Regions from separate parts of the Salinimonas marina genome, predicted to be linked through region 2. Evidence: predicted binding sites of a transcription regulator. Region 2 holds the regulator's gene; the other holds the start of a gene.
What was found. The regulator LexA, encoded in region 2, represses DNA repair genes until DNA is damaged. The targets are predictions, from matches to a motif close to TACTGTATNNNNATACAGTA.
Positions count from the first base shown of each region.

Region 1 (15,497 bases), 260 kb from region 2:
TGAGCAGGGACTGGGACGCAAAATCAGTCCTCACAAACTGCGCCATTCTTTTGCTACCCACGTACTGGAGTCCAGTGGTGATCTCCGGTCGGTACAGGAATTACTGGGCCACGCCAACTTGTCGACTACCCAGGTCTACACCCATCTGGATTTTCAGCATTTGGCCAAGGTGTATGATTCAGCGCACCCCAAGGCGCGTAAAAAGTAACCTCAAATAAGGAGACTGCCATGCGTTTTTATCGCCCCCTGGGCCCGGTAAAAGCAATGACCTTTGATCTGGACGATACCCTGTATGACAACGGACCGGTGATCCGCGCCGCTGAAGTCTCCTTACGTGACTACATTGGTAAACATTATCCGCGCACCGCCCAGTTAACCCCCGTCCAGTGGCAGGATATCCGGCAGCGGTTATTGCAGGCGGATCCCCGCTTATCCAGTGACATGGGGCGCTGGCGTCTGCAAACCCTGCAACAGGCGCTGGCCAGTGATATCGATGACGAAACCAGCTTAAAGCAAGCCGCCAAAGCCTGTTTTGAGTATTTTTATACTGCCCGCAGTAATTTTGCGCTGACCGAAGAAATGCATCAAACCCTGGCCAGACTGGCACGCCGGGTTCCGCTTATTGGTATTACCAATGGCAATGTAGATACCCAGAGTACCGGCCTGGACCGTTACTTTTCAAAGGTTCTGCATGCCAGTATCGAGCGGCCGATGAAGCCGGCCCGGGCGATGTTCGACGAAGCCGTCGCGCTGTTAAATATTCCTGCTCATGAAGTGTTGCATGTGGGCGATAATCTGGAAAAAGATGTGTATGGCGCCATTGCGGCGGGGCTGCAAAGTGCGTGGTATGCCCATAATCGGGGAATGGTCATGCGGCAGGAACAGGTGAAGGTTCTGCCGCATATCGAATTGCGTGACCTCGACGAGCTAGTTACTTTGCTGTAGCTGGCCGTTATCCTCCAGCACATTCTGACGCATAGAGTCGCAGGGCCGTGGGCAGGTGGGTCGTCCCACCACTTTGGCGGGTACGCCGACCACCGTGGTATGGGCGGCACATCGCTTAATACCACGCTGCCCGCGCCGACTTTGGAGCCCTCACCCACTTCAATGTTGCCTAAAATCTTAGCACCGGCACCCACCAGCACCCCCTGACGGACTTTCGGGTGGCGATCACCGGACTCATGACCGGTGCCACCCAGCGTGACGCTTTGCAGCAATGACACATGATCTTCAATTACGGCGGTTTCGCCCACCACAATCCCGGTGGCATGATCAAACATCACCCCTTTACCGATTCGCGCCGCCGGATGGATGTCCACCCCGTAGGTAACCGAGTTGCGGCTTTGTAAAAACAGCGCAAGCTGGTGCCGGCCTTTGTTCCACAGATAATGCGCCATACGATGCACCTGTACCGCCTGAAAACCTTTAAAATATAGCAGCGGAGTAAGAAAATCATCGACGGCGGCATCCCGGCGATGCACGGCCTGGATATCTTCAATGGCCGACTCGGTGATCTGCGGGTCAAGCAAATACGCTTCGTCAAACACCTCACGGATGGCCAGCGCGGGCATAACATCATCGGCAACTTTATTCGACAAGATAAAACTCAATGACGATTCAAAGTTATGATGGGTCAAAATGCACGCGTGAATATAGCTGGCCAGCAGCGGTTCATTATGTGCAATGGTTCTTGCCTCCCGCTTAAGGGCTTGCCAGAAGTCAGCAGTCGCCGGTTTTACCTGCATAGCGTGGTTCCCGATGGTGTAGACGTAAAAATGGTCATTGTGTGATAGCAGCCGCGTCAATTTCAAGGCGAAGGCTACCAATAGTTTAAATGATGCGAGTGAATGGTCATTACCGGCGCACCCCTGGCTTTGATCAGTTTTTAAACATGAAGTTGATGTAATTTCGATTTTATCCGGTTGCCGTGTAAAAACTGCAATTTTTACGCTCTGAATAAGCCCAAAAATCCGCCTTTACCCCGCGTCATTTTCACTAAAAACTTATTAATTTCATAATGTTAATTTTTACATAGGATGAAAGGAATAACCTATGCTTTATAAATAATGACATTGGCTGGCAATCGCCAGCTATTGCCATTCTCATTTATGGAGGAACCTATGAACAACGATCGTATCGAAGGCAACTGGAAAGAGATGAAAGGCAAAGCCCAACAAAAATGGGGGAAGCTGACAGATGACGAACTGGACCAGGTAGATGGTCGTCGTGAAGAACTGATCGGCAAGGTTCAGCAACATTACGGCAAAACCCGTGACGAAGCTGAGCGTGAAGTAGATGAGTTTTCATCGAAGTAAGATTTAGAATGCCGGTGCTCTGTTGCCGGCGTTTTCCGCATTTTGTAGCCCCCCTCCCCGCTAAAAACCCACAAACTGGCCTGTATAAACACCCAGTTCACTGGCATAATTGAGGCACACTTTCATCTCCTTGTTTATCAGGAATACAGGTAGCCGCAATTTATGGATGTATCATTACTGCTCGACAGCTTAAACGACAAACAACGTGAGGCCGTGGCGGCGCCGCTGTCTAACATGTTAGTGCTGGCGGGTGCCGGTAGTGGTAAAACCCGGGTGCTGGTGCACCGCATTGCCTGGCTGATGGAAGTGGAAAATATCACCCCCTTCTCGATTTTAGCCGTAACCTTTACCAATAAGGCGGCGCGGGAAATGCGCGGGCGTATTGAGCACCTGATGGGTCGGGGACTTAACAGCACCTGGATAGGTACCTTTCATGGCTTGGCGCATCGCTTACTGCGCGCGCACCATGCAGAGGCCGGGTTACCGGAAAACTTTCAAATCCTGGACTCTGATGATCAGTACCGACTGGTAAAGCGCATTCTTAAGGCCATGAACCTGGATGAAAAGCACTGGGCGCCGCGTCAGATTCAGTGGTACATCAATGGCAATAAAGACGAAGGCTTACGACCTCAGCATATCGAAACTCATGGCGATGCCACCGCGCAAAAGATGCAGGAAATTTATGCTGCTTATCAGGAAGCCTGCGATCGTTCAGGCTTAGTCGACTTTGCCGAATTGCTGCTGCGCGCCCATGAACTGTGGGCCAAAAATCCCGAAGTGCTGGCCCATTATCAACGCCGGTTTAAAGCGGTGCTGGTGGATGAGTTTCAGGATACCAATAATATTCAGTACGCCTGGCTACGGATGCTGTGCAGCGCCGACACCAACAATATTATGATTGTGGGTGATGATGATCAGTCAATTTATGGGTGGCGTGGGGCCAATGTCGACAACATCCATAATTTTCTAAAAGACTTCAAAGATACCTCTACCATCCGGCTGGAACAAAACTACCGGTCCACCGCCAATATCCTTAATGCTGCGAATGCGGTCATCGACAACAACTCCGGGCGGTTAGGCAAAGAACTGTGGACAGATGGTGCCGAAGGCGAGCTTATCTCAGTGTATGCAGGCTTTAACGAACTCGACGAAGCCCGCTTTATTGTTTCGCAAATTAAAAAATGGCTGGATGACGGCAACAGCCTTAAAGATAGCGCCATTTTGTATCGTAACAACGCCCAGTCCCGGGTGTTGGAAGAAGCCTTGCTGCATGAATCCATTGCCTATCGTATTTATGGCGGGCTGCGCTTTTTCGAACGCCAGGAAATCCGTGATGCGCTGGGCTATTTGCGCATGCTCAACCATCCTCACGATGATGCAGCGTTTGAGCGTGTGGTGAATACCCCCAGCCGCGGCATTGGGGAAAAAACCATTACCCAGGTGCGTCAAACCGCCCGTGAGCATAACTGCTCGTTGTGGCAGGCCAGTAACATGCTCATTCAGGAAGGCAGTTTAACCGGGCGCGCGTCCAAGGCGCTGCAGGCATTTACCACCCTGGTTACCGACTTAGAGCAAGCGGTTAAGGAATTGCCACTCGAAGAGCAAGCGGACAAAGCCATCAAACATTCCGGCCTGTACGCCATGTACCAGGCTGAGCGTGGCGAAAAAGCCCAGGCCCGTATTGAAAACCTTGAAGAACTGGTCACCGCCTGCAAGCAATATATTGTGCCGGAAGAAGCCGAGGAAATGACTCCGATGGCGGCTTTCCTGGCCCATGCTTCTTTGGAGGCGGGTGACAATCAGGCTGACTCAGAGCAGGACGCGGTGCAGATGATGACGATTCACAGCGCCAAAGGACTGGAATTCGGGCTGGTGTTTTTGGCTGGCGTTGAAGAAGGCATGTTTCCGTCACAGATGACCAATGACGAACCCGGACGCATGGAAGAAGAGCGGCGGCTATGTTATGTGGGCATGACCCGGGCCATGCAAAAACTATTTATCACCTATGCCGAAAGCCGGCGGGTATACGGTCAGGATAAATTTCATACGGCGTCGCGGTTCATTCGTGAGATTCCGGCTGAATTTGTCGAAGAAGTACGTCTGAAAAGCCAGATTTCGCGACCGGTGCACAACCGCTTTAGCCGCATGGCTTCCCATGAAGCTTTTGAAGATAGTGGCTTTGCGCTGGGGCAACGAGTAGAGCATCCCAAGTTCGGGGCCGGGGTGGTGCTCAATTATGAAGGCTCCGGGGACCACGCCCGGGTCCAGGTAAACTTTGATGATTTTGGCTCGAAATGGCTGGTTCTGGCCTACGCTAAACTAAAGGCTAATTGAAGAAACCTGTGGTTGTCGCACAATTGTGCTATTGAGTAAATTGGGCGGGATTTCAGATGCAATCAAAAGTGCTGGTGATTGAAGACAGCAAAATGGCAATGAATATTGTCATTAAACTGGTGGAAAAAGCCGGCTTAGAAGCGGTCACCGCCCAGTCTTTGACCGAAGCCAGGTATGTTTTTTCCCAGGCCATGCCGGAAAGCTTTTTGTGCGCTATTGTCGATTATAATTTGCCTGATGCCGTCAATGGTCAGGCCATCGACTTTTGTCTTGAGAGTATCCTGCCTACCATAGTGGTTACCGGCCGCATGGACGCCACCACCCGCAACAGTGTTCTTAGCCGGGAGGTGGTGGATTATATCCCCAAAGAAAATGCGCAAACCTACGATTATCTGAGTCGGCTGCTCGGCCGGCTGGAACGCAATAAACATATCGGGATTGTGGTGACCGGACAGGATCGGCGCTCGGCCCGGCATATGGTGTCGCTACTTAAGCGCCATAACTTCAATACCTACGAAGCCAGCACCGCGGCGCAAACTCAGCAATTGCTCAGAGAAAATCACAATATAAAAGTCGTTATCACCGGGGCCGAGCTTGAAGATCAAAACAGTACCGCGCTCATTGCCAACCTGCGCGCCGACTATACCAAAGAGCAACTGGCCATCATTAGTGTGTGCGAGCGGGGCAACGACATGCATTCGGCGCGCTACATCAAATCCGGGGCCAATGATTTTCTGTTAAAACCGTATTGTCATGAAGAGTTTTTGTGTCGAATCAGTCAGAATATTGAACTGATTGAGCATGTCGAGGCGTTAACCAGTATGGCCCATACTGATTTTCTCACCGGCCTGGTGAATCGGCGTTATTTTTTCGACAAGCTAAGTGCTATGGTGCCGGACTCTGACCGGGCCCATGCGCTGGCGATGCTGGATTTGGATTTTTTTAAAGCCATTAATGATACCTACGGCCATGATGCCGGTGATGAGGTACTTATACGGGTTGCAGGCATACTCAAACAGCAATTTGACGACGGTGTGGTAGCCCGCTTCGGTGGTGAGGAGTTTGTGGTATTTTTACCCTCTACGCCGCCCAAGCTGGCGTTTAAGCGTTTAGAAACCTTCCGCCGCGATGTCGAAGCGCTCAATTTCACCCACGCCGGACAAACGTATCAGGTCAGTACCAGCGTGGGCCTGCTTACGGTGTTACCTGAAGCACTCAATGTGGCGGTCAGTCAGGCCGATGAATTATTGTACCAGGCCAAAAAAGCCGGCCGTAACCGTATTGTCAGCGATATTGCCGCCGCCCGGCAGCGCATTCAGTCGGCCGTGTGATGCCGGGCCTGGCGACGGGCCTGGCGCTGACCATGATAGACTTTTAACGAATCCAGACTAAATACCAGCAACGCCAGCCAGACAAATCCGAAGGTAGTCAGACGCGACGGATCCAGGGGTTCATCGTACAAAAACACCGCCAGTACAAACATTAGCGACGGCCCGATATACTGAAAAAAGCCCAGCGTTGAATACATAATGCGCCGTGCGGCGGCGGTAAAGCACAGTAACGGGGCGGTCGTAACAATACCGGCGGCAATCAGCAATGTATTGAGACTGGCACTATTTTGCATCAGATTGGCCTGCTCTGACGCCATAAATACCCAGTACATCAACGCCAGGGGCAACAGCATCAGTGTTTCGATAAACAAGCCCGGCAAGGTATCTACCGCCACCCGCTTACGCAATAACCCATACACCCCGAAGGTAAACGCCAGCACCAGGGCAATCCAGGGTAAATGCCCATAGGAAAACACCAGAATGGCCACCCCGATAACCGCCAACACCACAGCAAACTGTTGCATCGGCCGTAATCGCTCTCCAAGAAACAATCGCCCCAGAAAAACATTGAATAAGGGGTTGATGTAATAGCCCAGGCTGGCATCCAGAATATGATTGTTGTTAATCGCCCAGATAAATAACAGCCAATTGCCCCCAGCAGCAATCCGGCCACCAGCAAGGTTTGCATTACCCGTTTTGAACGCACCGCCTGCATGACTTTGGGCCATTGTTTTAATGCGCCAATCAACACCACCAGCACCACCACTGACCACACCACCCGGTGCATCAGTACCTCCATCGCCGCAATGTTCTGCAGCTGTTTAAAATAGATGGGCGCCACGCCCCACATGGTGTAGGCAGCGATAGCGCAAAATACGCCGATTTGAGTATTGCGAGCCTGTTCGTCTGTTTGCATGAAATCTGGTTTCTGTTGATTGGGGGAAAATAAAAAGCGCCGCTATTGTGCGGCGCAATGAAGGTATGTACAAGCGCAATACGCTGGCCGGCGGGTTACTGCCGCCCGGTGCACCTGAAGGTGACCGTGCCGGCGATAGCAGGCGGCTGGCCGGGCTACAGCAGAAACACCGTTCCCAAACCTAAAAATGCCACAAAGCCGACAATGTCCGTAACAGTGGTAAGAATTACCGAGCCAGACAAAGCCGGATCTATTTTGAGTTTATCCAGCAGCACCGGTACCAGCACCCCGGCCAGTGCCGCCGCCACAATATTGAATAATATCGCCAGGCAAATCACCACCCCAGTAGCACATCGGTAAACCAGAAATAGGCCACAATGCCAATAACCAAGGCCCAAATCACCCCATTCACACCGCCCACTTTGAGCTCTTTTATCATCAGAGCCTTGCGGTTGGCGGGACTGACCTGCCCTAGCGCCAGTCCCCGCACAATCAGGGTGAGTGTCTGGCTGCCGGCAATTCCCCCCATGCTGGCGACGACTGGCATCAATACGGCCAGCGCCACCACCTGTTGCAGGGTGGCTTCAAACAGCCCGATAAACCAGGACGCCAAAAACGCCGTCAGTAAATTGATGCCCAGCCAGAGCGCACGGTTTCGGGCGCTTTTGGCCACCGGTGAAAACAAATCCTCGTCTTCATCCATACCTGCTGTGGCCATTACCTGACGCTCGTAAAATTCATTTGTTAGTTCACTGGCCGAGGTAATATCCAGTCGTCCCAGTAACTTGTTGTTGTCGTCCACCACCGGCAATGCTGCAAAACCGGAGCGCTGCACCTGTAACGAAGCACTGACTGCGTCATCATTGCCTTTAAGAATACTCATGTTTTCTTCAATCAGCTCTACCAGTGGCACATGCTCCGGCGCCCCGAATAACTGGGTAACTTTCACCGCTGCTGAAAACTGTCCTGAGCGGTTCACTAAAAATATACTGTCACAATGGCGCGGCACATTCCGGCGAATCAGCCGTAGTCCGTCCCGAACTTTGGCATTTAGCGGCAACACCAGCAAATCGTGGGTGAGCCAGTGTCCGACCAGATCATCATTGAACTGGGTGGCTTCCCGAAAAAAGCGTTGCTGTTGGGCATCCAGTTCGGCATACGCCAGATGCACAATGCGATTGGGCAGCGAGTCCATCAACTCCAGCAAATCTTCTGCTTCTATGTCGCCAAACAAGGCGACCCAGGCATCTTCGGCAGTGGCATCGATAAGAATTTCACGGGGGTCGCTGCGCATTTCCACCAGCACATCGAGTTTGCGTTCCCGGGGAAGCTCCTGCCACAGATTAATACGATGTTCGACCGGCAACGATTCCAGCAAGGTCGCAACGGCCACATCATCCTGACTGGCCACGGCTGACATTACGGTGGCAGAATCATCAGGGTGGGTGTCTGACACAATTTCATGAATCAGCTCGGGCAACGGTTCGGCCATGTCTTGTCTCCTGTTCACACGAATCCTTTTAGGCTGCAGCGTAATAATACGTTACCGCCGGTCACATCAGGCCAATAACCTGCATAAGTTTGCACAATAACAGCAGCTTGGGATTTACTGAAAAAGAAAAATACGATTTTATCGTGAAGCGAGCCACGAAAATGCGTAAAATCCGTGCCGATGACAACAGATGCTTCTTCTTCGGCCGCTACGGCCGCCACCAATGCCGACCCCAAAACCGCTCAGCAAGTGCTGGAGCGGGTCTTTGGCTACGCCACCTTTCGCACCGGTCAGCAAGATGTGATTGATCACATTATTGAGGGGCGCGACACGCTGGTGCTGCTCCCCACTGGCGGCGGCAAATCCTTGTGTTACCAGATACCGGCTATGGTTCGAAATGGCACCGGTATCGTGGTGTCACCCTTGATATCCCTGATGCAGGATCAGGTAGAACAATTACATGAACTGGGGGTGAGCGCCGCGTATCTGAATTCTTCCCTGTCAGGCGAAGCTCAGCAACAGATTCAGCAGTCCATGCTGCAAGGTGAATACGACCTGGTGTATGTCTCACCCGAACGCTTATTGCAGCCGTATTTTCAGGGCCTGTTACAGCGTATGGACATTGCTCTGTTTGCCATTGATGAGGCCCACTGTGTCAGTCACTGGGGCCACGATTTCCGGCTTGATTACCGCATGCTGGGTCAGCTTAAGTCGCGCTTCCCCCACATCCCGGTGGTAGGCCTTACCGCGACCGCCGATGCCGCCACCCAGGCCGACATTTTATTACAGCTGAACCTGCAAGAACCGTTTGTGTTTAAGGGCAGCTTTGATCGCCCCAACATTCGTTACCGGGTCATGTCCAAGTATAAAGGCTTTGAACAGGTCGCGGATTATGTAAAACAACAAGACGGCAACAGTGGCATTATTTACTGTAACAGTCGCGCCAAGGTCGATGATTTGTACGCTAAGCTGCATCGCACCGGGGTAAGCTGCGCCGCCTACCACGCGGGGCTGGATGCCGATGAACGGGAACATGTTCAGCGACGGTTTTTGAATGATCAGACCGACATTGTGGTGGCGACAGTGGCCTTTGGCATGGGCATCAATAAATCCAATGTACGGTTTGTGGTGCACCATGATGTGCCCCGCTCGGTGGAAAGCTATTATCAGGAAACCGGGCGCGCTGGCCGTGATGGCCTGGAAGCCGAAGCCTTGCTGTTATTTGACGAAAAAGATGTGGCGCGGGTCAAACAGTGGATTGACCAGGGCGATAAGCCTGAGCGCAACCAGGTAGAACTGCAAAAATTCGCGGCCATGGAAGCCTTTGCCGAAGCCCAGACCTGCCGACGTCAGGTTTTACTGAATTACTTTTCTGAATTCAGCGACAAGCCGTGTGGCAACTGTGATATCTGCCTGGATCCTCCCAAACTAATTGATGGGCTGATTATCGGCCAGAAAGTGTTGTCATGTGTGCTGCGCCTGGAGCAACAGGCGGGCACTCAGTATGTGATAGATGTGTTGCGGGGCAAACAGCTAAAACGTATTTTTGAGGCTGAGCATCAACACCTGAGTACCTATGGTATCGGTAAAGATGAGTCAGATAGCTACTGGCATAACATCATTAATCAGCTGATCCACAAAGGCCTGCTACGGGTGGATTTGACGGCCGGGGCCGCACTGCGGCTCACCGAAGCCGCACGGCCCGTATTAAAAGGTGAGGTCGCCGTCAATGTGGCGGTGCCGCGACTGTCATTTAAAGCCGAGAAAAAGCCCCGTCAGGCCCCGGCCATTTATGATAAGGCCTTGTTCAAACGCTTGAAGCATTTACGCAAGACGCTGGCGCAGGAACACAATGTGCCGCCCTACGTGGTGTTTTCTGATGCTACGCTGGCCGATATGGCCGCCCGCACCCCCACCACCCGCAATGATATGTTGGATGTCAGTGGGGTCGGCCGAACCAAGATGGAACGCTATGGCGAGGCCTTTTTACAGATGATTCGGGGTTATCTGGAAAGCACCGTCAATAACGATTATTAGCCGCCGGAATTCAGGCGAAATCGTAAGGCCCGCCCTTCTCCAGGGCCGCTGATAGGCTGGACGTTGCTGCACCCGTTTTACATAGGCACTGATCGCCGCCCATTTGTTGCCACCGCCCCGGGCCAGCAAGGCTTCTAACGGAAAAATCATCTGTACATCCGCGCCGCCCGGGCCCTCGCCGGAAAACCAGTCGTGGGTGGCCAGATAGGACTCTACATAGCGCACACTTTGTTCCAGATTTGGCCGGTAATAGCCATCCATGATGCCATCAGTGATTTTTCGCACCAGCGGGAATAACAGCTTCGGCGACTTCTCTTTTGCTTTATTCATGACCAGGGTGGCGACCAACGGCGGCATCAGCGAACCTTCGGCAAAGTGCAGCCAAAACAGATATTGCTGGTATTGTGCCGGCTCACTGGGCGTGACAAAGCTGTCTTTGCCCTGAGTTTGAATAAGATACTCCACAATGGCGCCGGATTCGGCCAGCGTCCCGTGTTCGGTGGTCAGCAGTGGCGAGCGACCTAACGGGTGAACCGCTTGCAGGGCCTTCGGTGCCAGACTGGTGTTGGGATCGCGCTGATACTTTTCCAGCTGATAGGCCACCTCCAGCTCTTCCAATAGCCACAGAATTCGTTGCGAGCGTGAATTATTCAAATGATGTACAGTTAGCATGAGTCCTTTTTATCCCCTAATGGTGGTGTCTGGTCTCAGACAAAATAGTGCTGTGCAAACAGGCGGTTAATAATGCATACCTGCAAGACCCAGAGGTAGATTACCCGGCTGCCGGGCTTTTGTCCCGGATATTGTTTTTTGGTAGCCTAAGCTTAATCACATTTTATAGTTTGAACCGGAGTCACGTTGAAACTAACCCATCTATATGCCACCGAGCTGGGCCAGCTGGTTACACCGGTGACGCCCAAGCCTCCCGTCAGCACCCGCTTGCAACTGGTCAATACTGAGCTGGCCAGTGAGCTGCAATTGCCACAGCGGTGGTGGCAAGACAATATGCTGGGTGAGGCGCTGGACGACCCGGCGTTTTTACTGTGTCGCCAGGCGGTGGCGCAAAAATACGGGGGGCACCAGTTTGGTCACTGGAATCCGATGCTGGGTGATGGTCGGGGGTTGTTGCTTGGTGAGGTCGAAGACCGCGCCGGGCAGCATGTAGATTTACACCTCAAAGGGGCCGGACCCACGCCTTACTCCAGACACGCTGATGGCCGTGCGGTGCTGCGCTCGACTCTGCGTGAATATATCGGCTCTGAAGCATTGCATCATCTGGGTATTCCTTCCTCCCGAAGTGTGTGTTTGTTCAGCAGCGCTGAAACTGTATATCGGGAGCAGCCCGAGACCGCCGCAATGATGATTCGAAGCGCCCCCAGTCACCTGCGTTTCGGGCATTTTGAATATTACTACCATCACCAGCAGGACGATGCCCTTAAACAACTGTTTGAGCATACCTTTATTCATCATTTTCCTGAGGTATTAAATACCGCGAACCCGCACCTGGCGCTGTTACGCACTATTGTGCTGCGCACCGCACGCATGATTGCATTATGGCAGGCCTATGGCTTCGTACATGGGGTGATGAATACCGACAATATGTCCATTCATGGCATCACCTTTGATTACGGACCCTATGCCTTTTTAGACAATTTTGAGTCTGATGCGGTGTTTAATCATACCGATCAGCAAGGCCGTTATGCCTTTGACCAGCAACCCGGCGTGGGCTTATGGAATCTGCATGCGCTGGCGCAGGCATTTTCGCCCTATTGCACTCAAAAAGAGCTGACCCACACCCTGGGGTTGTACGAGCCCACCTTTATGCAACAATATCAGCAGACCATGCTCCAGCGGCTAGGCCTGGGCGAGCCAGACGAAGCCGGGATGGGGATACTGAATCGCTGGTTAACCATGCTGTCTGATCAGCAGCGTGATTATACCCGGCTTTTCCGGCGGTTAAGCCTGACCGATATTACCGAGCCCACCCCGGCTTTGCGCGACCAGTTTATTGACCGTGTGGCGTTTGACCAGTGGTGGCAGGATTATCAGCAGCTTCGTACCAGCACCGGCGACCCGGCGGCTCAGCAACTGATGATGCAAACTCATAACCCGGCGGTCATCGCCCGCACCCATCATTTACAATATGTCATCGATCGCGCGAATCAGGATGACTTTGACCCGGCCAGACAATTATTGGCGGCGCTGCAAAGCCCGTTTGATACCCGCTGGGACGACAGCCGCTGGGCCCAGCCGCCCCTTGATGCCACTTCGGTAAGCTTATCATGCAGCAGTTAAATTCAGAGACGATACGCCAGGCCCTGAGCAGCCAGTCAGACATTATCCAGGTGCAGATGGCGCTGCCGGCCACGCCGCTCAAAACCGAACAGTTTATCCATGAGCTGGCTCAGGCAGGCGGTTTCAGGGCCTCTAATATCGACTGGGGGGCGGATCGATGCCAGGCAATTTTAACCAAACAAGACATAAGTGCGGTTTTGTGTATAGAATGGTTATGTGAGGCAATTTGGATAGAACCCACCGGCACCACGGATCTGGTGCAGATATGGCACGCCTTCGGTCTTCGTTAATTCACCGCAGACAGCTGCCACGCCCAGGGACGGTTATGCATCAGCTCACCATGCTTGTGCCGTGAGAACAATAATGATGAAAAGACGACGTGCTGCTGTGCCCATATCTGCATACCTGTTTGCAGGTATGTGGCTGTTATGGGCCATAATGAGTCTGCAACCAACCCGGGCTGCCATAGAACTAAGCGATGTGTCCGCCACCCAAAACGTGGATATTGCCCCGGTAAGCGCACCAGCGTATCTTGGCTATCAGGATATTCTGCAAGCCTTACAGCAACCCGGTGGCCCGAACTTCAATCTTTCTCAGGCGACCCGTTACTGGTATATATTACCGCTGCAAAACACCTCCGGGCGCGAACACACCACCTTTATCAGTAACCCGCGTCTGATACCGGTACCCACCACCATTTACCTGCTTGATGAAAAAGATCGTATCATCAACGTGATTAATTATGATGTGGATGATTATGAGCTGCCCCACACTTTTACCCCGGGGCTGACCTTACCGGTCTCTTTAGCACCAGCAACAAAAAACACGGTGATGTTTAGCGTGGAGACGGACACGCTGCCCCACTTCCCGCTGGTATTGCGATCAGAAGCAGCATTCTCACACCATGTCCACGAACGGTTGTTATTGCATGGCGTTATGGCCGGCGGATTGATTGTGCTGTTGGTGTATTTTGCCCTGAGTCATTTGTATCAGCAAACCGGGGCACGATTCTGGCTGGCGGGCACCTGTTTGGTATTGCTGGCATTACTGGCCAGTTTGCAGGAGCCGGTCGCCCGCTGGCTAAGCTTTATGCAGTATGGCGAATATATTCTGAGCGGGCTGGGGATTGCCTTTTTATTTGCGCTGGGCAAATTTACTCATGCGCTGTTTGGTCGTATCCCGCTTTGGTTGCGGATCATTAATCTAAGCTTGCCACTGGTGATTTTGCTGGTCTCGGTTTTGCCACTGTGGCCGCTGCCCGCCTATATTGAGTTTTTGTGCATTCCGGTTTATGGCGCGCTGCAAATCCTGTTGTGCGTACTGTTTCAGGACCGCCGTATTCTCTCATTGAGTCGCCTGCTGGGGGTAGCCTGGCTGTTACTGAGCCTGTCCTGGGCATTGTTCCTGGTGCAATTCAGTGCCGTTGCCTTGCCCTTAGTTGCGGCTCCGGTTAGCGCAGCTGCAGCGCTACTTAGTGGCATGTGTATTCTGGCTATCTGTGTGCTGCTGGCCGAACGCAACCTGTCTCGTCAGCAAATTAATACTCAGGCGCGGACCATCGATGATTTGAATGTGTTTTATCATCTGTTTCAGAATTCTGCAGAAGGTCTGTATACCTCCGCTTTAGATGGTACGTTAAAAACTATTAACCCGGCTATGTGTACTCTGTTTGGGTATGACGATGAACCACAAATGTTGCGCAGCGTTACCGACACCAGCGATTTTTATGCTGATCCCGGTCAGCGTGATGTTCTGGTAGGCGAATTACTGGAGAATAAAACCGTTACGGGCCGCGAAATTATGGGTCGTAAGGCAGATGGTACTCAGTTTTGGTTTTCTATTTCATGCCAGCTGCATAAAGACAAAGGTGAAACCTACCTGTCAGGCTCAATTATTGATGTCACCGACAAAAAGCTGTCTGATATCAATCTTAACTACATGGCCACCCATGATCCGCTTACCGGTATTTATAACCGCCGCGAATTTGAAGCAGCCCTGAAAGCGGCGTTTGCGCAACCCGACCCCGTGCAGCCGATTATTCTGCTGTATCTGGACTTGGATCGGTTTAAAGCTGTTAACGACACCTGTGGCCACAAAGCAGGCGATAGCCTGATTAAAGAGCTGGCAGGGCAGCTTAACACGCTGCTGGAAAATCGCGGCACGCTGGCCCGGTTAGGCGGCGACGAGTTTGGAATTCTCATCACCACCCTATCTCAGACTGCGGCCTATAAATTGGCTAACCGTATGGTTGAGAGTGTACGTGAGTATCGGTTTTCCTGGGAAAACCATGTATTTACCGTCGGGTTAAGTATTGGGCTGCTCAATGCTTCCAAATATGAATGCGATCCTGATCAGGCGCTGTTTATGGCCGATGCGGCTTGCTACCTGGCAAAGCAGCAGGGACGAAATCAGGTGTATTGTTATCAGCGTCATGATGAACGGCTACAAAAGTATGAGCAGGAGCTTGACTGGGTTCATGTGCTTAATAAAGCCATTCAGGGAGAAGGCTTCGAATTGTTTTACCAGCACTACCGTCCGCTGAATTCCGTCCCTCGTGGGGATTGTTACGAAATCCTTCTGCGTTTGCGTTTAAGTGATGGCACTCTGGCCGCCCCGGCGAGTTTTTTACCCACCGCTGAGCGCTACAATGTGACCGCGCGCCTGGACCGTTATGTGATACAGCAAACCTTTAGCTGGCTTGAAGCAAACCCCGCGTATCTGGAGCAGCTGCAATACTGCAATATCAATATTAATGGTCAATCGCTGGCGGATAAAGA
Region 1 covers NZ_CP064795.1:107,140-122,636, reverse strand. Annotated here, with positions in the region: gene xerC (tyrosine recombinase XerC) at 1-208, shown strand, start outside; gene IT774_RS00515 (HAD-IA family hydrolase) at 229-945, shown strand; partial or broken gene cysE (serine O-acetyltransferase) at 928-1,745, opposite strand; gene IT774_RS00505 (CsbD family protein) at 2,121-2,315, shown strand; gene uvrD (DNA helicase II) at 2,478-4,649, shown strand; gene IT774_RS00495 (GGDEF domain-containing response regulator) at 4,706-5,980, shown strand; partial or broken gene rarD (EamA family transporter RarD) at 5,965-6,896, opposite strand; partial or broken gene IT774_RS00485 (magnesium transporter) at 7,052-8,388, opposite strand; gene recQ (DNA helicase RecQ) at 8,569-10,425, shown strand; gene IT774_RS00475 (glutathione S-transferase) at 10,375-11,097, opposite strand; gene IT774_RS00470 (protein adenylyltransferase SelO) at 11,284-12,720, shown strand; gene IT774_RS00465 (hypothetical protein) at 12,708-13,010, shown strand; gene IT774_RS00460 (putative bifunctional diguanylate cyclase/phosphodiesterase) at 13,159-15,497, shown strand, end outside.
Region 1: uvrD (DNA helicase II) is a predicted target of LexA. The motif match lies at 2,394-2,413, and genes of this name have one in related genera.

Region 2 (15,497 bases):
ACATGATGAAAGCGAACCATAAATACAACGTTCCGATATCTTTGTGGTTAGTGGTAAGTACCCATCTCATTAACCCTTTAGGAATATGATGATCATGGTGATCGTGCGGATCGTGTGCATCTGCCGACGGCTGATGATCGTTATCGATCGTGGCCTCATGCGATGTCATGTTGGTTGGTTTCGTCATGATGCCCTCCTATTGGCCATTGATGAATGCGTTAACATCTTTGGGCTGAACCAGTTCTTCGGTATTATTGCCCCAGGCGTTGCGCTCGTAGGTGATGACTGCGGCCAGTTCTTTGAGGCTCAACATTTTGCCGAAAGCCTGCATCGCGGTGCCGGCTTTGCCGTTGACCACAATATCAAGATGCCCCTGCATATCTTCCAGAGCAATCTGACTGCCTTTGAGCGCCGGAAATGCGCCTTTTAGACCTTCACCATTAGGCATATGACAGGCAGCACAGGCGGCGTTGTAAACCTTTTTGCCTTCGGTCATGAGCTCTTCCATACTCATGCTCATGGCCAGTAAACGTTGCTCTTCCGCTTCTGCTTCCTGTTTTTTCTGCTGCTGATCGCTCATCCAGGCATTGAACTCAGCCGGTTCTTTAGCAATGACCACAATGGGCATAAAGCCATGATCCTTGCCACACAGCTCCGCACATTGTCCGCGGTATAATCCGGGCTCATTCACCTTGGTCCAGGCCTCGTTAATAAAACCAGGATTGGCATCTTTTTTAACGGCAAAATCCGGCACCCACCAGGAATGGATGACATCGTCGGAGGTAATCAGAAAACGGACTTTCTGACCGGTAGGAATGACCAGCGGCCGGTCAACTTCTAATAAATAGTTTTGGCCTTTTTCATAACGGTTGTCGATTTGTTCACGCTGGGTGGCCATCAACGAATAAAAGCCAATGTCCTCATCCATGTATTGATAATGCCATTTCCACTGGGATCCAGTGACCAGCACAGTCATATCCGGCTCGCTGGTGTCTTCCATTGCAATCAGTGTTTTGGCTGCAGGAAATGCCATAAATACCAGAATGAGAAAGGGCACCACCGTCCAGGCAATTTCCACTTTGACATTTTCATGAAACTTGGCGGGTTGCGCGCCCCGAGAGCGGCGATGCAGATAGATAGAGATAAACATAGCGCCGAACACCACCACAGCGATGACGACACAAATGGTAAACATCAACATGTGCAGGTCATAAACCTGCCCGCTGATATCCGTTACGCCTTTGCGCAAATTGAGTGTGGTAGCTTCCCCTGTTGCGCCATCGGCGGCGAATGCACCGGTAAATGCAGTGGTTGTTGCTAGCGTCCCCAAAGCCATCAATACGATATTCGTGAGCCTGATCACTCAGCACCTCCCTGATGGACGAATCCCAGGCGCATCTGTGTGGCTGTGGACTCGTGTTGTTACGACCAATTTCGTTATTGGTGGTTTTATCTATTTGTTATTCTTATGTTAATAACGGTATAAGAATTAAACAAATTTCACGCAGAGTCTAGTGTTTTGGTAAAATTTTATACAAAAAAACCTCAAGCCACTGTTTCTCAGCAGGCTTTAGGGCCATTCAGGCAATGGTGGTCAGGTTGACAGCAACGCCAACCAATTTTGGGACGCGCAGAACCACAGAAACACGGAAAAGCAGTCCGCAATTAAGGGGTAGCCGTTCAGCAAGAAGAGGGGTAGCCGTTCAGCAAGAAGAGGGGATACAGATAGGGGGAAAAAACGGCAACCATAGGTCGCCGTTAGGGGTACTTACATCCAGTCAGCGTTGCGAATGACGCCGACGGCCAACCCTTCAATAGTAAAAGGCTGAGCCGACAAGTCGACCTTGATCGGGGAGAATTCATCATTTTCGGCGTGCAATAAAACTTCGTGGCCACGTTTTTCAAACCGCTTTACGGTGACATCATCTTCCACCCGCGCGACCACAACCTGACCATTATGGACATCGGTGGTGCGATGTACGGCAAGCAAGTCGCCATCTAAAATACCAATATCTTTCATACTCATGCCATCTACACGCAGTAAAAAATCAGCGTGGGGCCGGAACAAATCAGGGTCCACCTGATAATGGCTCTCAATATGCTCTTGCGCCAGAATAGGCTCGCCGGCGGCCACCCGACCAATTAACGGTAAACCGTGGTCTTCGTTGGCAGCTTCATCTTCAAGGGGCGCAGTCAGACGAATCCCCCGGGAGGTGCCCGGCAGGATCTGAATCACCCCTTTGCGCGCCAATGCTTTAAGATGTTCTTCGGCCGCATTAGCCGACTTAAAGCCCAGCCGCTGCGCGATTTCCGCCCGGGTAGGGGGCATACCCGTATCTCGCATATTGGCTTTAATAAGTTCGAGTACTTCGGTTTGTCGGGGGGTTAGTGGACGCATAAACAGCCTGGTTTTACATACAGTTATTTATGAGTATATACAGGAACTTGCAAATCGCAAGGGCCAGAGCCCCATTTTATGCATAATTTGTTTAACTTTTTAACACTGTCGCCGTCGCATTTTATGCCAATAGTGGCCCTCCCCGGCATATCGGTGAGGGTGGCAAGCAGGTATACTAGGCTTCTTTGTCTGCCAGTTGGTACTTTATGCTTTTAAATGATGTGTTACGTCGCTTGCGCTTTGCGTTAAGTCTGGACAACCGCGCCACCCTCAGTGTGTTCAAACTTATGGATTACACATTAGAAGAAGAGTACCTGGCGGCCATGATGCTGCGTGAAGAGGAGCCTGGTTTTTTGCCATGCCGGGACAAAACCCTTGGTCTGTTTTTAGATGGACTCATCATTAAACAACGCGGCCGCAAAGAAGGCGCAGCGCCGCCGGTTTTGGCTGCTAACCAGCGACTGTCTAACAACGATATTTTACGCAAAATAAAAATTGCGATGAATTATCAGCAGGATGACATGATCCGGATATTGCGGGCGGCAGACTTTCCGGTAGGCAAAAGCGAACTAACCGCCCTGTTTCGCAAGCCCGATCATCGTAGCTACCGTGTCTGTAAAGACCAGCTATTACGCAACTTTTTGCAGGGTATGGTGATTGAACACCGGCCCGACGCGCGTCCGAAAAAACCGTCTTAACTGACGGGGCTTCGATCCCCACGGCTGCTTGTTGCGTTGTAATAACTCAGTTTAAATTTGCGGAGTGAACATGCAACAAGTCGCTATTGGTACTGCCTACGGCACGCAGAATCTGATAACCCAGGCGGTGGATATTCCCTCGCCGGGCCCCGGTCAGGTGCTGGTAAAAATGAAAGCCGCGGCGCTTAATTATCGTGACTGGGAAGTTGTGAATGGGCAGTACCACGAAGACTTTCCTGCCGGCCTGGTCCCTTTGTCAGATGGCGCCGGTGAAGTGGTTGAAGTGGGCCCCGGGGTAACCCGTGTCGGCAACGGCGACCAGATAGTCGGCAGCTTCTGGCAAGGCTGGCAAAGCGGCGAGCTGGCCGACTCACCGGGCGCGCAATCATTGGGCGGCCCGTTGCCAGGGTGTTTAAGCGAATATCAGGTCATGCCGGCCAATGGGGTGGTCAGCATGCCGCAAGGTTTATCCTTTTCGCAGGCAGCGACGCTACCCTGTGCCGGCGTCACGGCATGGCAGGCGCTGGTTACCAAGGGCAATATTCAAAGCGGTGACTGGGTGCTGGTGCAGGGTACCGGCGGGGTTTCGATGTTTGCCCAGCAACTGGCGCTGATGCATGGTGCGCAGGTCATTACCTTGTCCTCCAGCGACGCCAAACTAAAGCTCGCTAAAGAGCAGGGCGCCCGGCACACGGTCAATTATCAAACCCATCCGCAATGGGCCGAACAGGTGATTGAGCTAACCGGGGGCCGTAAAGTCGACCATATTGTGGAGGTCGGTGGGCCCAATACCCTGAGCCAGTCTCTGGCCTGCATCGCGCCGGGCGGGCAAATCAATATTGTTGGCTACCTGGGCGGTAAAGACGGCAGCGTCAACCCGTTACAGATTTTACAGGCCCATGCCACCTTACGCGGCATTGCTGTTGGCCCGGTAAGCTCTTTGCAGGCATTGTGTAATGCCATTCACGCCAACCACCTGGCGCCGGTTATTGACCGTGAATTTCACTGGCAACAATACCAACAGGCGTTTGCGTATATGGCCGCCGGCAAACATGTGGGTAAAGTGGTGCTGACCTTTTAACCGGCTGCGCTTGGTGGCCTCTGTGCTCGTGGTAGCCTCGGCGACCACCGCTGACCTGAAAAGGCATGGCGGGGCCCTTTCAGGTGCTTCGCCAGGCTGACCACTTAACCGTTAAAAGCGCCAGACACCCAACAGCTGCACCGCACTTTCATCCTCGTGGGTGCCAAGCTTGTTGTTCCAGTACTGATATTCAATACCTACAAACAATTTGTCCTGAGTACCGGTTAACGCCTGACCTGCGTCCCAACGCACCTGAACCTGGGTCAGCAGCCAGTCTTTTACCTGCACGGTGGGCACCTCGGTGCCACGTGAGTCGATATACTCAGCATGCCCTTCTACAGAAAAATTCTGAGTGCCAATCGTCACAGGATAACGCCAGGCAATATCCACCATCATGCTGTCGTCTTCTTTAGGCGCGCCGCCTGCGTCGATGCCATTGCTGTCATCAATATAGGCGGTGATGAGGGTATTGAAAAAGCTGAAACCGGGAAGGTTCCAGTTGATCTGAATACCGGGCAGGTATTTAAGCACTTCAGCATCAGGTCCGGCATTAATGCCGGCCACCAGACCAATATCACTAATCAGGCCGGAATAAGACACATCCAGCAACTGCTGACTACTAAAAACCGGGTACCACTCGCCATACAGGGTATCGCCATTGTCGGTACGTGCGTAATCAAAGAAGAAAAAGTTGCTGCCATAGTCCCAGCCACTGGCATGCTGGAACGTCACCACGGTGGTATCGATATCGGTGCCTGGTTGCGAGGCGAAGGGCTGATTCAGCTGCCCCTGCTGCAGGTGCAATTCAGTTTCGCTCCAGTTGGCCGCCACCGCGCCGGCACTCAACCAATACCCTAATCCTACTCCTATCACTGTCAGTCTCATATGGCCTGTTACCCTATCTGCAAAAAATGGTGCGCATTATAGGCACTACGGCGGAGAATAACAGGCTTCGCATAAAAAACGATAACCGCCCGGTCAGCGCACCGCGGTGGTGAAACGACACGGTTCACTGGCTGCCCCATACCCTGTGCAGCCATAAAACTGACCATTGGGCCCTGAACGCAGCGCCAGTGGTCGCGCACAGTTCGGACACAATGGTTGGGTAAACTGACAATCGGATTTGACACATACCGACTGGGTCTTTTGAGCAATCGCAGGTGCCTGACACTCAGGACAAACCCGGATTTGCGCCGGGCAGGGTTCGCCGGTGGTGCATTGATAAACCAGCCCGTCATGACCCTGGACCGGGGTTAGCACTCCCTGCTCACACTCCGGGCAGGCGGTGGCTTGCGACCGGGCCTCGGGCAGACTCTGGCCAAACCGTTCACTTAAGGTTTTCACCTGATACTCAGGCTGGCGTAACTCTTGTGCAAAGGGTGATGGCTTACGGGGATCAGCAATAATATAACAACTATGACGAGCCCGGGTCAGCGCCACATAACACAGCCGGCGTTCTTCGCCATAAGGAAATGCATCGACGCTGGGCAGCAGCGCTTCTACCAATGCATCATCCTGACTGGCGCCGGGAAAGCCCCGGCTGCCCTGGTTAAACCCCAGTAAAATACAATGATCAGCCTCCAGGCCCTTGGCCCCATGAAAGGTCCAGTAGCAAAGATGCGTCTGCGATAGTGGCCGCAACGCCTCTTTGGCCTGGGACAACCAGAACTGATAACGCGCCATAATGGCGATTTTCGCCTCAGGATTTTGTTTACGCAGCGCCATGACCACCTGTTTGGCCCGCTGGGCCGGGTCTTGTTGGGAATAAATCTGATCATCGAGCAGAAACACCTGTGGGGTGTCGCTTTGATGGGCACTGACCACCTGCTTTCGATACTGCTCCGGATTTTGCATCACAAACAAGCCGGCGGTATGCGCAATGCTGCTGTTATAACGAAAGGTCTGTTGAAGCAGGGTCAGACAATGACTGCCAAAATACGCCTCAAAGCGTGTCGTCAACGCCAGCTGACTTCCTGAAAAACGATAGATGGACTGCCAGTCATCTCCCACGGCGGTCAGGGTAGGAGCGGGGCCCTTATCCAATAACTGTTGCAGCAGCTGCATGCGCGGCGCCGATATATCCTGAAATTCATCCACCAGAATGTGGCGGTATCCGGGTTGGTAATGCTGTGAGCCAATCAGGTTACCGGCCTGCACAATCATGGCGTCAAAATCGATACTGTCGGTGCTGTGCAGCTGTTGCTGATAAGCCTCATGCAAGCGCTGCAAGGCGCTGGCCCACACCCTTGCGCTGGCTGGAGGGTAGTGTTGTAAGCGCGCTGCAAGCGTCTGATCGTCAAGATTTTGCGCCCGGACGACCGTTAATGCCCGGGTTAACCGCCGCAACGCCTTAGCCAGCAGGCCCTGTTCATGGAACCGGGTGAAGATATCCCCAGCCGATAGCACTTGTTCTAACGGCCTTAGCGCCCCTATCTGGCGGCGGAGTACCTGTAAAAACGTGCCCTCCAGCCATTGCTGATCACTGACGTCCAGCGCCACAGTATGTTGCTGATCCATCTGTTGTTGCCAGTGGAGCGCCAGCTCAGGGGCATCCGGATCCACATAGAGCAAATAGACATTTTCATGAACCAGCAAAAAGGTCGGCCGATAACTCCCGGGGGCTTGTCGGTAGGCCAGGCTTGCGCATTACGGGGTTGGTATTGATACTCGATACCATGCATACCTAGCCAGTTGGCGATGAGCCAGTGCCGGTAGTGAGCAACTTTTTCCCCATTAAGGGTGACCCAGTCCGTCTTATACTGTTGCTCCTCAGGCTCAGGCGCGCACACCAGCGGTATCAGCTGGCTGGTCACACACTCACTGTGTTCAAACTGTTGTCTGAGCCAGTCGGCGACCCAGCGCTGCAGGGCTTCCTCGTCCTGGGACAATGGCGAAAGCTGCAGGCTGTGACCACTGTGCTTCAAAATCTGACGTCCCAGCGCATGAAAGGTCAGCACCGTCGGTAAGGTCCCGGCACCGCCTGAAGCAACGTCTGAGTGGTGGGCGTTTGCCGGTACCGGGGATAAACCAAGGCTGGCGGCGCGCGCCGCCAGGCGTTCGCGTAACTCAGTAGCCGCGGCACTGTTGTACGCCAGGATCAGAATTTCATCGGCGTTAGCCTGCTTGCTTTGCAGCAGATACAGCGCCTTGGCCACCATTACTGAGGTTTTACCGGTGCCGGCGGCGGCCAGCACCAGATTACGATCATTGTTTCGAATCACTGCCTGTTGTTGCTCGCGGTTTAGCGGATGCGCTTCAGCCTGGGCAAAGAAATCGGTGTATTGCTGTTTTTGCTGTTGCTCAAAACGCTGACGCAAGGTAGCGGTATAATCGCCTAGGGGATGTACCTGTTGTAGTTTATCTAAGGTGCGTTGGGTATGGTCAGGTAAGGTCTGCGATTCGGGCAGAGATTGCCGGTAAAGCGCAAGCATTACAGCGACTTCCCCGGCCAGGCCGGGCTGCTGGCTGTCACGCAGATACCGGTTGCCAGCCTGCAGCACAAACCGGCGGTGGACGGCCGCCACCCGCTCTTGCGCCTGATGGGTAAGCAGCCGGGTAACCTGCTGGTGAAGCCGGGTCAGTTGTTGTTTGGGCAGCCAGCGCAGCATGATGGTGCCGTCCCGGGTTTTCAGTTGCCAGCGGGCGCTGAAGACCCCTTCAAAATAGCGGGGGTAGGCGATAAGAGCGCTTAGGTCAATACATCGGGGGCCGGCCATGCTTTGTACCACAAGCTGGCGTTCATCCAGGCGTAAGCCGGGCATCCCAAACCAGCGACCCGCCAACACCGGCCGACACTCCAATTGTACAAACATAGGGGCTTTCCCTGGTAATATTACAATATGCCGGCGCCAGGCAGTCACTTCAATGCGGGCACACCGACAATCCAAAAAGAAGCGAATGTTAAGCTATTTTTGGGTTGGACGCATTGCCTTACCATACTTTTTGCCGGGTCTGCTTACACATAACCCGGCACCGCCGGTGCCCACCTTATGGGTTAACCGAAGCAGTGCCCCTTGGAATCAACGAGTTTCATTGCGAATTCTTTACCAGCATGATATGCATAGCCTCTTTGATGAATATCCCGTCATGAGTCCAGTAGTTTCTGCTATCATGACATTTTACAAGGGCAGGTAGTTTTTTGGGCATGGACACATCCATCGAACAGGATATTAAAGCTATACAGACACTTGAGTCGGTGCCGACCATCTTAAGTATGATTGCCGACACCACCGGCTTACGCTTTGTGTGTATCTCCCGGGTGACTCCTGAAAAGTGGACCGCCTGTGAAGTGCTTGACGATGTGAATTTTAACCTGCTGCCCGGCGATAATCTGGAAATTTGTGATACCTTTTGTGACGTAGTGAGAATTTCCAACCAGCCGATTATTATCGACAACGTGCAACAGGATGAACAATACCGCAATCATCCAATCCCGAAAAACTTTGGCTTTGAAAGCTATTTTTCCTGGCCTATTTATGATGCCCAGGGAAACTTTTTTGGTACGCTTTGTGGCCTTGACCCATTACCCGTCAGACTCAAAACTGAAAAAACCAAGAGTATGATTGAGTCGTTCGCACAGCTTATTTCCCGGCAGCTTACCACCGAATATCGCTTAAGTGCGGCCAATCAGGCACTGCAGGAAGAGCAGCAGATGGCGCATCTGCGCGAGCAATACATTGCGATTTTAGGGCATGATCTACGCACACCACTGTCGTCCATTATGATGGGCCTGGATGTATTAAAGCTGATGCCCATCGCCAAAGAAGCAGCCTCGGTGTTAAAGCGAATGGAGAACAGTTCCAAGCGTATTTCCCTGTTGACCGACAATATTATGGACTTTACTCACGGCCAAATGGGTAAGGGCATTCCAATTAAAAAAACCACCTGCACTAATTTAACCGAAGTGTTAAAGCATACAATTTCGGAACTGGAATCTCAGCACCCCAAACGTGAATTTACTGCCCATATCTCGTTACCAGAACCGGTAGTGTGCGATGCCGGGCGTCTTGCTCAGCTATTATCTAATTTACTGATTAATGCGGTCGTGCATGGCGATCCTAACCAGCCGGTGCAGGTAGAAGCGCTTCAGCAAAACGGACAGCTGATAATCCGGGTTGCCAATGGCGGCGAGCCCATCCCCGATGAGGTGCAGGCCCGCCTGTTTCAGCCATTCTGGCGTAGTCCCTCGCAAAGCAGTCATAAAGGGCTCGGGCTGGGGCTATTTATTGCTTCGCAGATTGCTATTGCCCATCAGGGCACCCTGGCGGTCAGCTCCGATGATGACCTGACCACCTTTACCCTGACGGCAGACCTGTAGCCGCGACAAATTTAGCGGTTACTTTTGAACCAAATAGTGCCGCGCTGCGTTAGCACCATCATGACCACAAAAACTTCGACTTTTGGCGCCACCTATCTAAGCGTATTGATTGCCTTTGGCATTCTTGACGGTTTGTGGCTGGGCGTGGTTGCTCGCCCCCGCTATATGGAAGCGTTTGCCGGGCTCTTACGCGACCCGTTTATTACCTGGCCGTGGCTCACCTTTTATCTATTGTATGGTCTGGCAGTCGTTATGCTGGCGGTGCGTCCGGCCCGGTATCGTCCGGTCGGGGCTGCTGCCGCCAATGGCTTTATTCTGGGTGCCACAGCTTACGGTACCTATAACCTGACGGCGTATTCGATTATTGCCGGCTGGCCGTTGGGTATGAGTATTGTGGACTGGGTCTGGGGAGCGTTTGTCACCACCATTCTGGCCGCGGTCGGTGCCTGGACGGCAAAGCGTAAGCAACCTCCAGCATAGGCACGTTCTGCCGCGCCCGCCCCGCTTTAAGTTTTAGCCACGAGTTGTGGTACACTGCGCCGGTTTTTATCACACAGGATTTTTTTACATGTCGTGGATGCGTCGAACACTTTTGTCAGTGTTTCATTACCCGGTTAAATGGCTGGTCAAGCCGCATACCATTCCTTCGAATGTAGAATCAGAGCTGGGCATCGATCGTCAAAAGCCCATTATTTATCTGCTTCCCAGTAACTCTGTGACCGACCAGCTGGCCCTTAAAATGGCCACCAAGCGCCTGGGGCTGCCTGATCCAACCGGCCATCTGGCCCTCAGTGACCATGAGTATCCCACCTGTTTGTTTTTACGCAAAACCCAGCGGGTGCTCGCCCGAGGCAAGGTAAAAACCGATATTGAGAAAGTCTTCACCGATTTGTTTCATATTCACCGCGAAAATCCGGAGCTTGATGTGCAGGTGGTACCGGTCTTTATTTCCTGGGGCAGGGCGCCTGGCAAAGGCACGCCGGATTTGAGTGACTTAATTGCCGATGTGGCTGCGCCCTCATGGCTACGAAAATTGTTTATTGTGTTGTTTCTGGGCCGGGACAACTTTGTCAGCTTTAGTAAATCGGTTTCTTCCAGGGCGATGGCCACACAGCATGGCTCAGACGAATCTATTGCTCACAAGCTGGTACGGGTCGCCAGCACGCATTTTCAGCGCAAGCGCCAGAGCCTGACCGGCCCCACGCTGCTGGAACGTCAGGAGCTGCACAATGCCGTACTGGGCTCCGCCGCCGTCAAGCGTGCTATTAATGAACAAAGCAAGCAAAAAAACAGCTCCAGCGACCAGGCCCGTCAGGATGCCCGTAAGTATATCAATGAAATTGCGGCCGATTACCGGGAAGGACTGGTGCGGTTTGGCGATCGGCTGCTCACCCGTATCTGGAACAAAATTTACAATGGTATTGGCGTGTCTCACAGCGACCGGGTACGGGAACTGGCCCGTAACGGCCATGAAATTATCTATGTGCCCTGCCACCGTAGCCACATGGATTACCTGCTTTTAACCTATGTTATTTATCATGAGGGGCTGGTCACACCGCATATTGCCGCGGGCATCAATCTGAATTTCTGGCCGGTGGGCAAGATTTTCAGAAGGGGCGGGGCCTTCTTCTTACGGCGCAGTTTCGCCGGTAATAAACTCTATACCGCGGTTTTTCGTGAATACCTGGAGCTGCTGTTTAACAAAGGGTATTCAGTCAAATATTACCCGGAAGGGGGGCGCAGCCGCACCGGGCGTCTCATCCCGCCTAAAACCGGGATGCTGGCCATGACCATGCAGGCGCTGGTAAAAGGCGTCAACCGGCCGGTGAGTATTGTGCCGGTGTACATTGGCTATGAAAATGTGATGGAAGTTAAAAGCTACCTGAACGAGTTAAAAGGCAGCTCCAAGAAAAAAGAATCAACCTGGCAGGTATTTTCGGCCATCCGCAAACTTAAAAACTATGGCTATGGCTATGTTAACTTTGGCGAGCCAATCCATCTGAACCAGTACCTGGAAAAGCAGATCCCGCACTGGCGGGAAACCTTACCGGCAGAGCCTGATAAAAAGCCAGCCTGGTTAACGCCGATGGTGAACGAACTGGCCAATGAAGTGATGCTGCGCATTAACCGTGCGGCGGCAATCAATGGCATGGCGTTATCCGCCTTGTGTTTGTTGTCTTCCAAAAACAAGACCATGAGCGAAAGCGAATTGTCCCATGCCCTGGATAACTATTTAACCTTACTGCGCCAGGCCCCGTTTTCCGAAGATGCCACGATACCGGATAATACCGCTGAGGAGATGCTCTCGCATGTCCTTAAACTCGAGCGTTTTTCGGTCACCAATGATGGCTATGGCAAGCTGATACAGCCACAAAAAGATGCCGCCGTCTTTTTAACGTATTATCGTAATAATATTTTGCATCTGTTTGCCTTGCCCGGCATCGCGATGGCGGCGGTGTTTGGTCATAAAGCCTGTCGGCGCGACTATGTGCTGCGGCTGGTGGCCGCATTGTACCCCTTGTTACAGCGTGAATTGTTTATCCATATGACCCAGGATGAAGCGCTGGCGTATACCGATAAGCTTATTTCTCAGATGATTGAGCAGGGTCTGTTGCGCGAGCAGGGCGACTGTTTATTACCGCCTGAAGCCAACAATAAAGCCTTTCACAGTGCCTGGCTTTTGAGCCGGTGTATGCAGGAAACCTTCCAGCGTTATGCCGTGGTATTAACCATCATTGAAAAAGAGCGGGTCGTCAGCCGCGGGCAACTGGAGCGTACCAGCCGCAAAGTTGCTGAACGGCTTTCCACCTTGTACGGGATGAGCTCGCCGGAGTTTTACGATAAAAATGTGTTATCCAGTTTTATCAATGCTTTGCGCGAAAATCACTGGCTGGACTCAGCCGCCGACGGTGCGCTGAAATACTGTGAAGAAAGCGCAGCGCTGCGGCAGGACATCATGGCGCTGGTTTGGCCAGAAATCGTACAGCACCTGGAAAATGTTGAGCTGCACTGATCTTATATCTTCGTTGTACGGCGCCGCCCGGGTGGCGGCGCCGGCATCCCGGTTCCAACACACCTCAACCCATTAAGGAAAATCATGTTGTATCGTAAGCTCACTCATGGGGCAGCCACAGCGTTATGTATGCTGCTGGTCACGGCCTGTTCGCGCACCACGCCAACAGAGTTTACAACGCAGTTACCGTTCAAACTGGAGACCGCTCGCTTTGGTGAAGCCGTGGCTAATGATGGCGACACCATCTATGTATTCGGGGGCTCGCATGGAGGTAAATGGCTTAATGATGTGGAGATTATTGACCCCGACACTCAAAATATTCAGGTGCTGCATGATCATATTATTCCTCGCCGGTATTTTTCGGCGGTCTACGATGGCGCGGGGAAAATTTATCTGATTGGGGGCATATCCCATCAAAATGACACCTACACCTATGAAAGTCGGGTCGAAGTGTTTGATACCCAAAGCCGCACCATCACCGAAGTTGCCCCACTGCCGTATCCGACCCGGATGAATGCCGCGGTGTATCTGAATGAGAAAATCTATGTGCTGGGTGGCGGGCATCGTGACTGGGAGACCGGCAATATGACCCAGTCATCCTTGGTGGCGGTGTACGACACCAATACCAATAGCTGGTCGCTGGCGCCGCCTATGCCCACTGCCCGGGAAACCACCGCAGTGACCTATCAGGGCCAGATCTATGCGGTGGGCGGCTACGATGGCAAGGGTGCCAGCACCGTGGTAGAACGGTTCGACCCTGCCGCCAATCAATGGGAGACCCTGACACCTTTACCCCGGCCATTAAGCGCCCATTCCACCACGGTTTGGCAGGACCAGCTCTTTACCTTTGGCCATTACACCGACCTGAGCGCCTCTTTTGTACTGGACTTCAACACCCAAAAATGGACGCCGGCCAGCTTACCGTTAAAAGAGGGGCGGCATCATCAGGCTACAACATTAGATGACAAAGTGTATGTTATTGGTGGCTCCACCCCGGATAATGCCGGACTGGATATGATTCAGGTGTTTGATGCCGCCACCCTGTCGCAGGCGGCGGAGTAGGGACGGTTATTCGCTGGCCAGAAAGAACTGGTATGCTGGGTCGCTGGTGACGTCGGTATAGGTATAATCCAACGCCGCCAGATGTTCATCAAACACCATTCTGCTGGCCGGCGGAATATCAAAGCCCGCCAGCACCAGCCCTTTGGCCGCGCCATGGTTGCGATAGTGGAACAGGGTGATATTCCAGCGCTCGCCAAGGGTGTTTAAAAAACGCAGCAGCGCGCCCGGGTATTCCGGAAACTCAAAGGCAAACAGGGTTTCATTTTGTACCTGGGCCGAGCGCCCACCCACCATATGCCTGACATGCAGCTTCGCCAGCTCGTTGTCTGACAAATCAAAGCAACCGAAGCCTTTACGGGTGAGGTGCTGTTGCAACTCACTGCATTCTGACTGCCCCCTTTTAGTTTAACCCCCACAAACACATGGGCCTCGGTGCGATTACCAAACCGATAATTAAACTCGGTGATATTTTTTCCACCCAGGGTTTCGCAAAATTGCTTAAAAGCGCCGGGCCGTTCCGGCAAGGTCGCCGCAAATACCGCTTCTTTTTGTTCTGCCAGCTCACACCGCTCAGAAACATAGCGCAGAGTATGAAAATTGGTATTGGCGCCACACAGAATGCCGCCCAGCTGCAGATTTTTTACCTTATGCTGCTTGATGTACTTTCGAATCGCCGCCACCGACAATGCACCGGCGGGCTCGGCAATGACCCGGGTGTCATCAAAGATGTCTTTAATGGCACCACAAATCTCATCATTTGAGACCGTCATGGTTTCATCAATAAGCCGCTGGCACAGCCGGAAGGTTTCCTGGCCCATGGTTTTCACCGCCACGCCATCAGCAAAAATCCCCACCGATGGCAGCGCCACAGGTTCGCCGGCTTTCAGGGCCGCGGCAAAACAGGCCGACTCCTCGGCCTCTACGGCAATGATTTTGATGGAGGGCTTCAATTGTTTCAGATACACCGCAATGCCGGCGGCTAACCCGCCACCGCCTACCGCCACAAACACCATGTCCAGCTGTGGATTTTGCTCCAGTAATTCTTTGGCCACCGTGCCCTGACCGGCAATCACATCGGCATCATCAAAGGGCGGAATAAATGTATACCCATGGGCCTGCGCCAACGCTTTTGCCTTGTTACTAGCTTCATCAAAGTTGGTACCAAACAGCACCACGTCGGTGCTCTGGCCACCAAACCGGCGAACCGCGTCCACCTTGATTTCAGGTGTCGTTTCAGGCATCACAATGGTGGCCTTGATGCCTTTTACATGAGCGCCATAGGCCAGGCCCTGGGCATGATTACCGGCCGAAGCAGCGATGACCCCCGCCTGTTGCTGCGCCTCACTCAAGGTGCACAGCCGGTTGTAGGCGCCGCGCAATTTAAAGGACTTAACCGGCTGCTGGTCTTCCCGCTTCAGAAAAACCGAGTTGCCCAGCTCTCCGGACAATCGAGACATTGGCACCAGTTCACTGGCCACGGCCACCTCGTAAACCGGGGCTAACAGGATTTTTTTCAGATAATCGTGGTCACTGATGCTCATACATCCTCCAGCTTGGCCCGATCCCGCACCGCGCCTTTGTCGGCGCTGGTGGCCAGTAGCGCAAAGTTTTTCAATGACAGGGAGACCTGACGCTCACGGGTGGCTGGCTTCCACGGGCGGGCGCTGGCCAGCATGGCATCACGTCGCTGCTGCATCTGCTCGTCACTCAGCGCCACATTGATCCCGCGATTGGGGATATCGATTTGGATGGTGTCGCCTTCTTCTACCAGCGCAATACCGCCACCGCTGGCGGCCTCCGGCGAACAATGCCCGATGGACAAGCCGCTGGTGCCACCAGAGAACCGGCCATCGGTGATCAGTGCACAGGCTTTACCCAGCCCTTTTGATTTAAGATAAGAGGTGGGGTACAGCATTTCCTGCATTCCC
Region 2 covers NZ_CP064795.1:3,615,719-3,631,215, forward strand. Annotated here, with positions in the region: gene ctaD (cytochrome c oxidase subunit I) at 1-169, opposite strand, end outside; gene coxB (cytochrome c oxidase subunit II) at 197-1,363, opposite strand; gene lexA (transcriptional repressor LexA) at 1,769-2,398, opposite strand; gene IT774_RS16295 (YehS family protein) at 2,605-3,096, shown strand; gene IT774_RS16300 (zinc-dependent alcohol dehydrogenase family protein) at 3,167-4,177, shown strand; gene IT774_RS16305 (hypothetical protein) at 4,289-5,062, opposite strand; gene IT774_RS16310 (UvrD-helicase domain-containing protein) at 5,156-6,694, opposite strand; gene IT774_RS17615 (UvrD-helicase domain-containing protein) at 6,607-7,989, opposite strand; gene IT774_RS16315 (GAF domain-containing sensor histidine kinase) at 8,322-9,494, shown strand; gene IT774_RS16320 (DUF2177 family protein) at 9,555-9,974, shown strand; gene plsB (glycerol-3-phosphate 1-O-acyltransferase PlsB) at 10,063-12,507, shown strand; gene IT774_RS16330 (Kelch repeat-containing protein) at 12,592-13,569, shown strand; partial or broken gene ilvA (threonine ammonia-lyase, biosynthetic) at 13,576-15,110, opposite strand; gene ilvD (dihydroxy-acid dehydratase) at 15,107-15,497, opposite strand, start outside.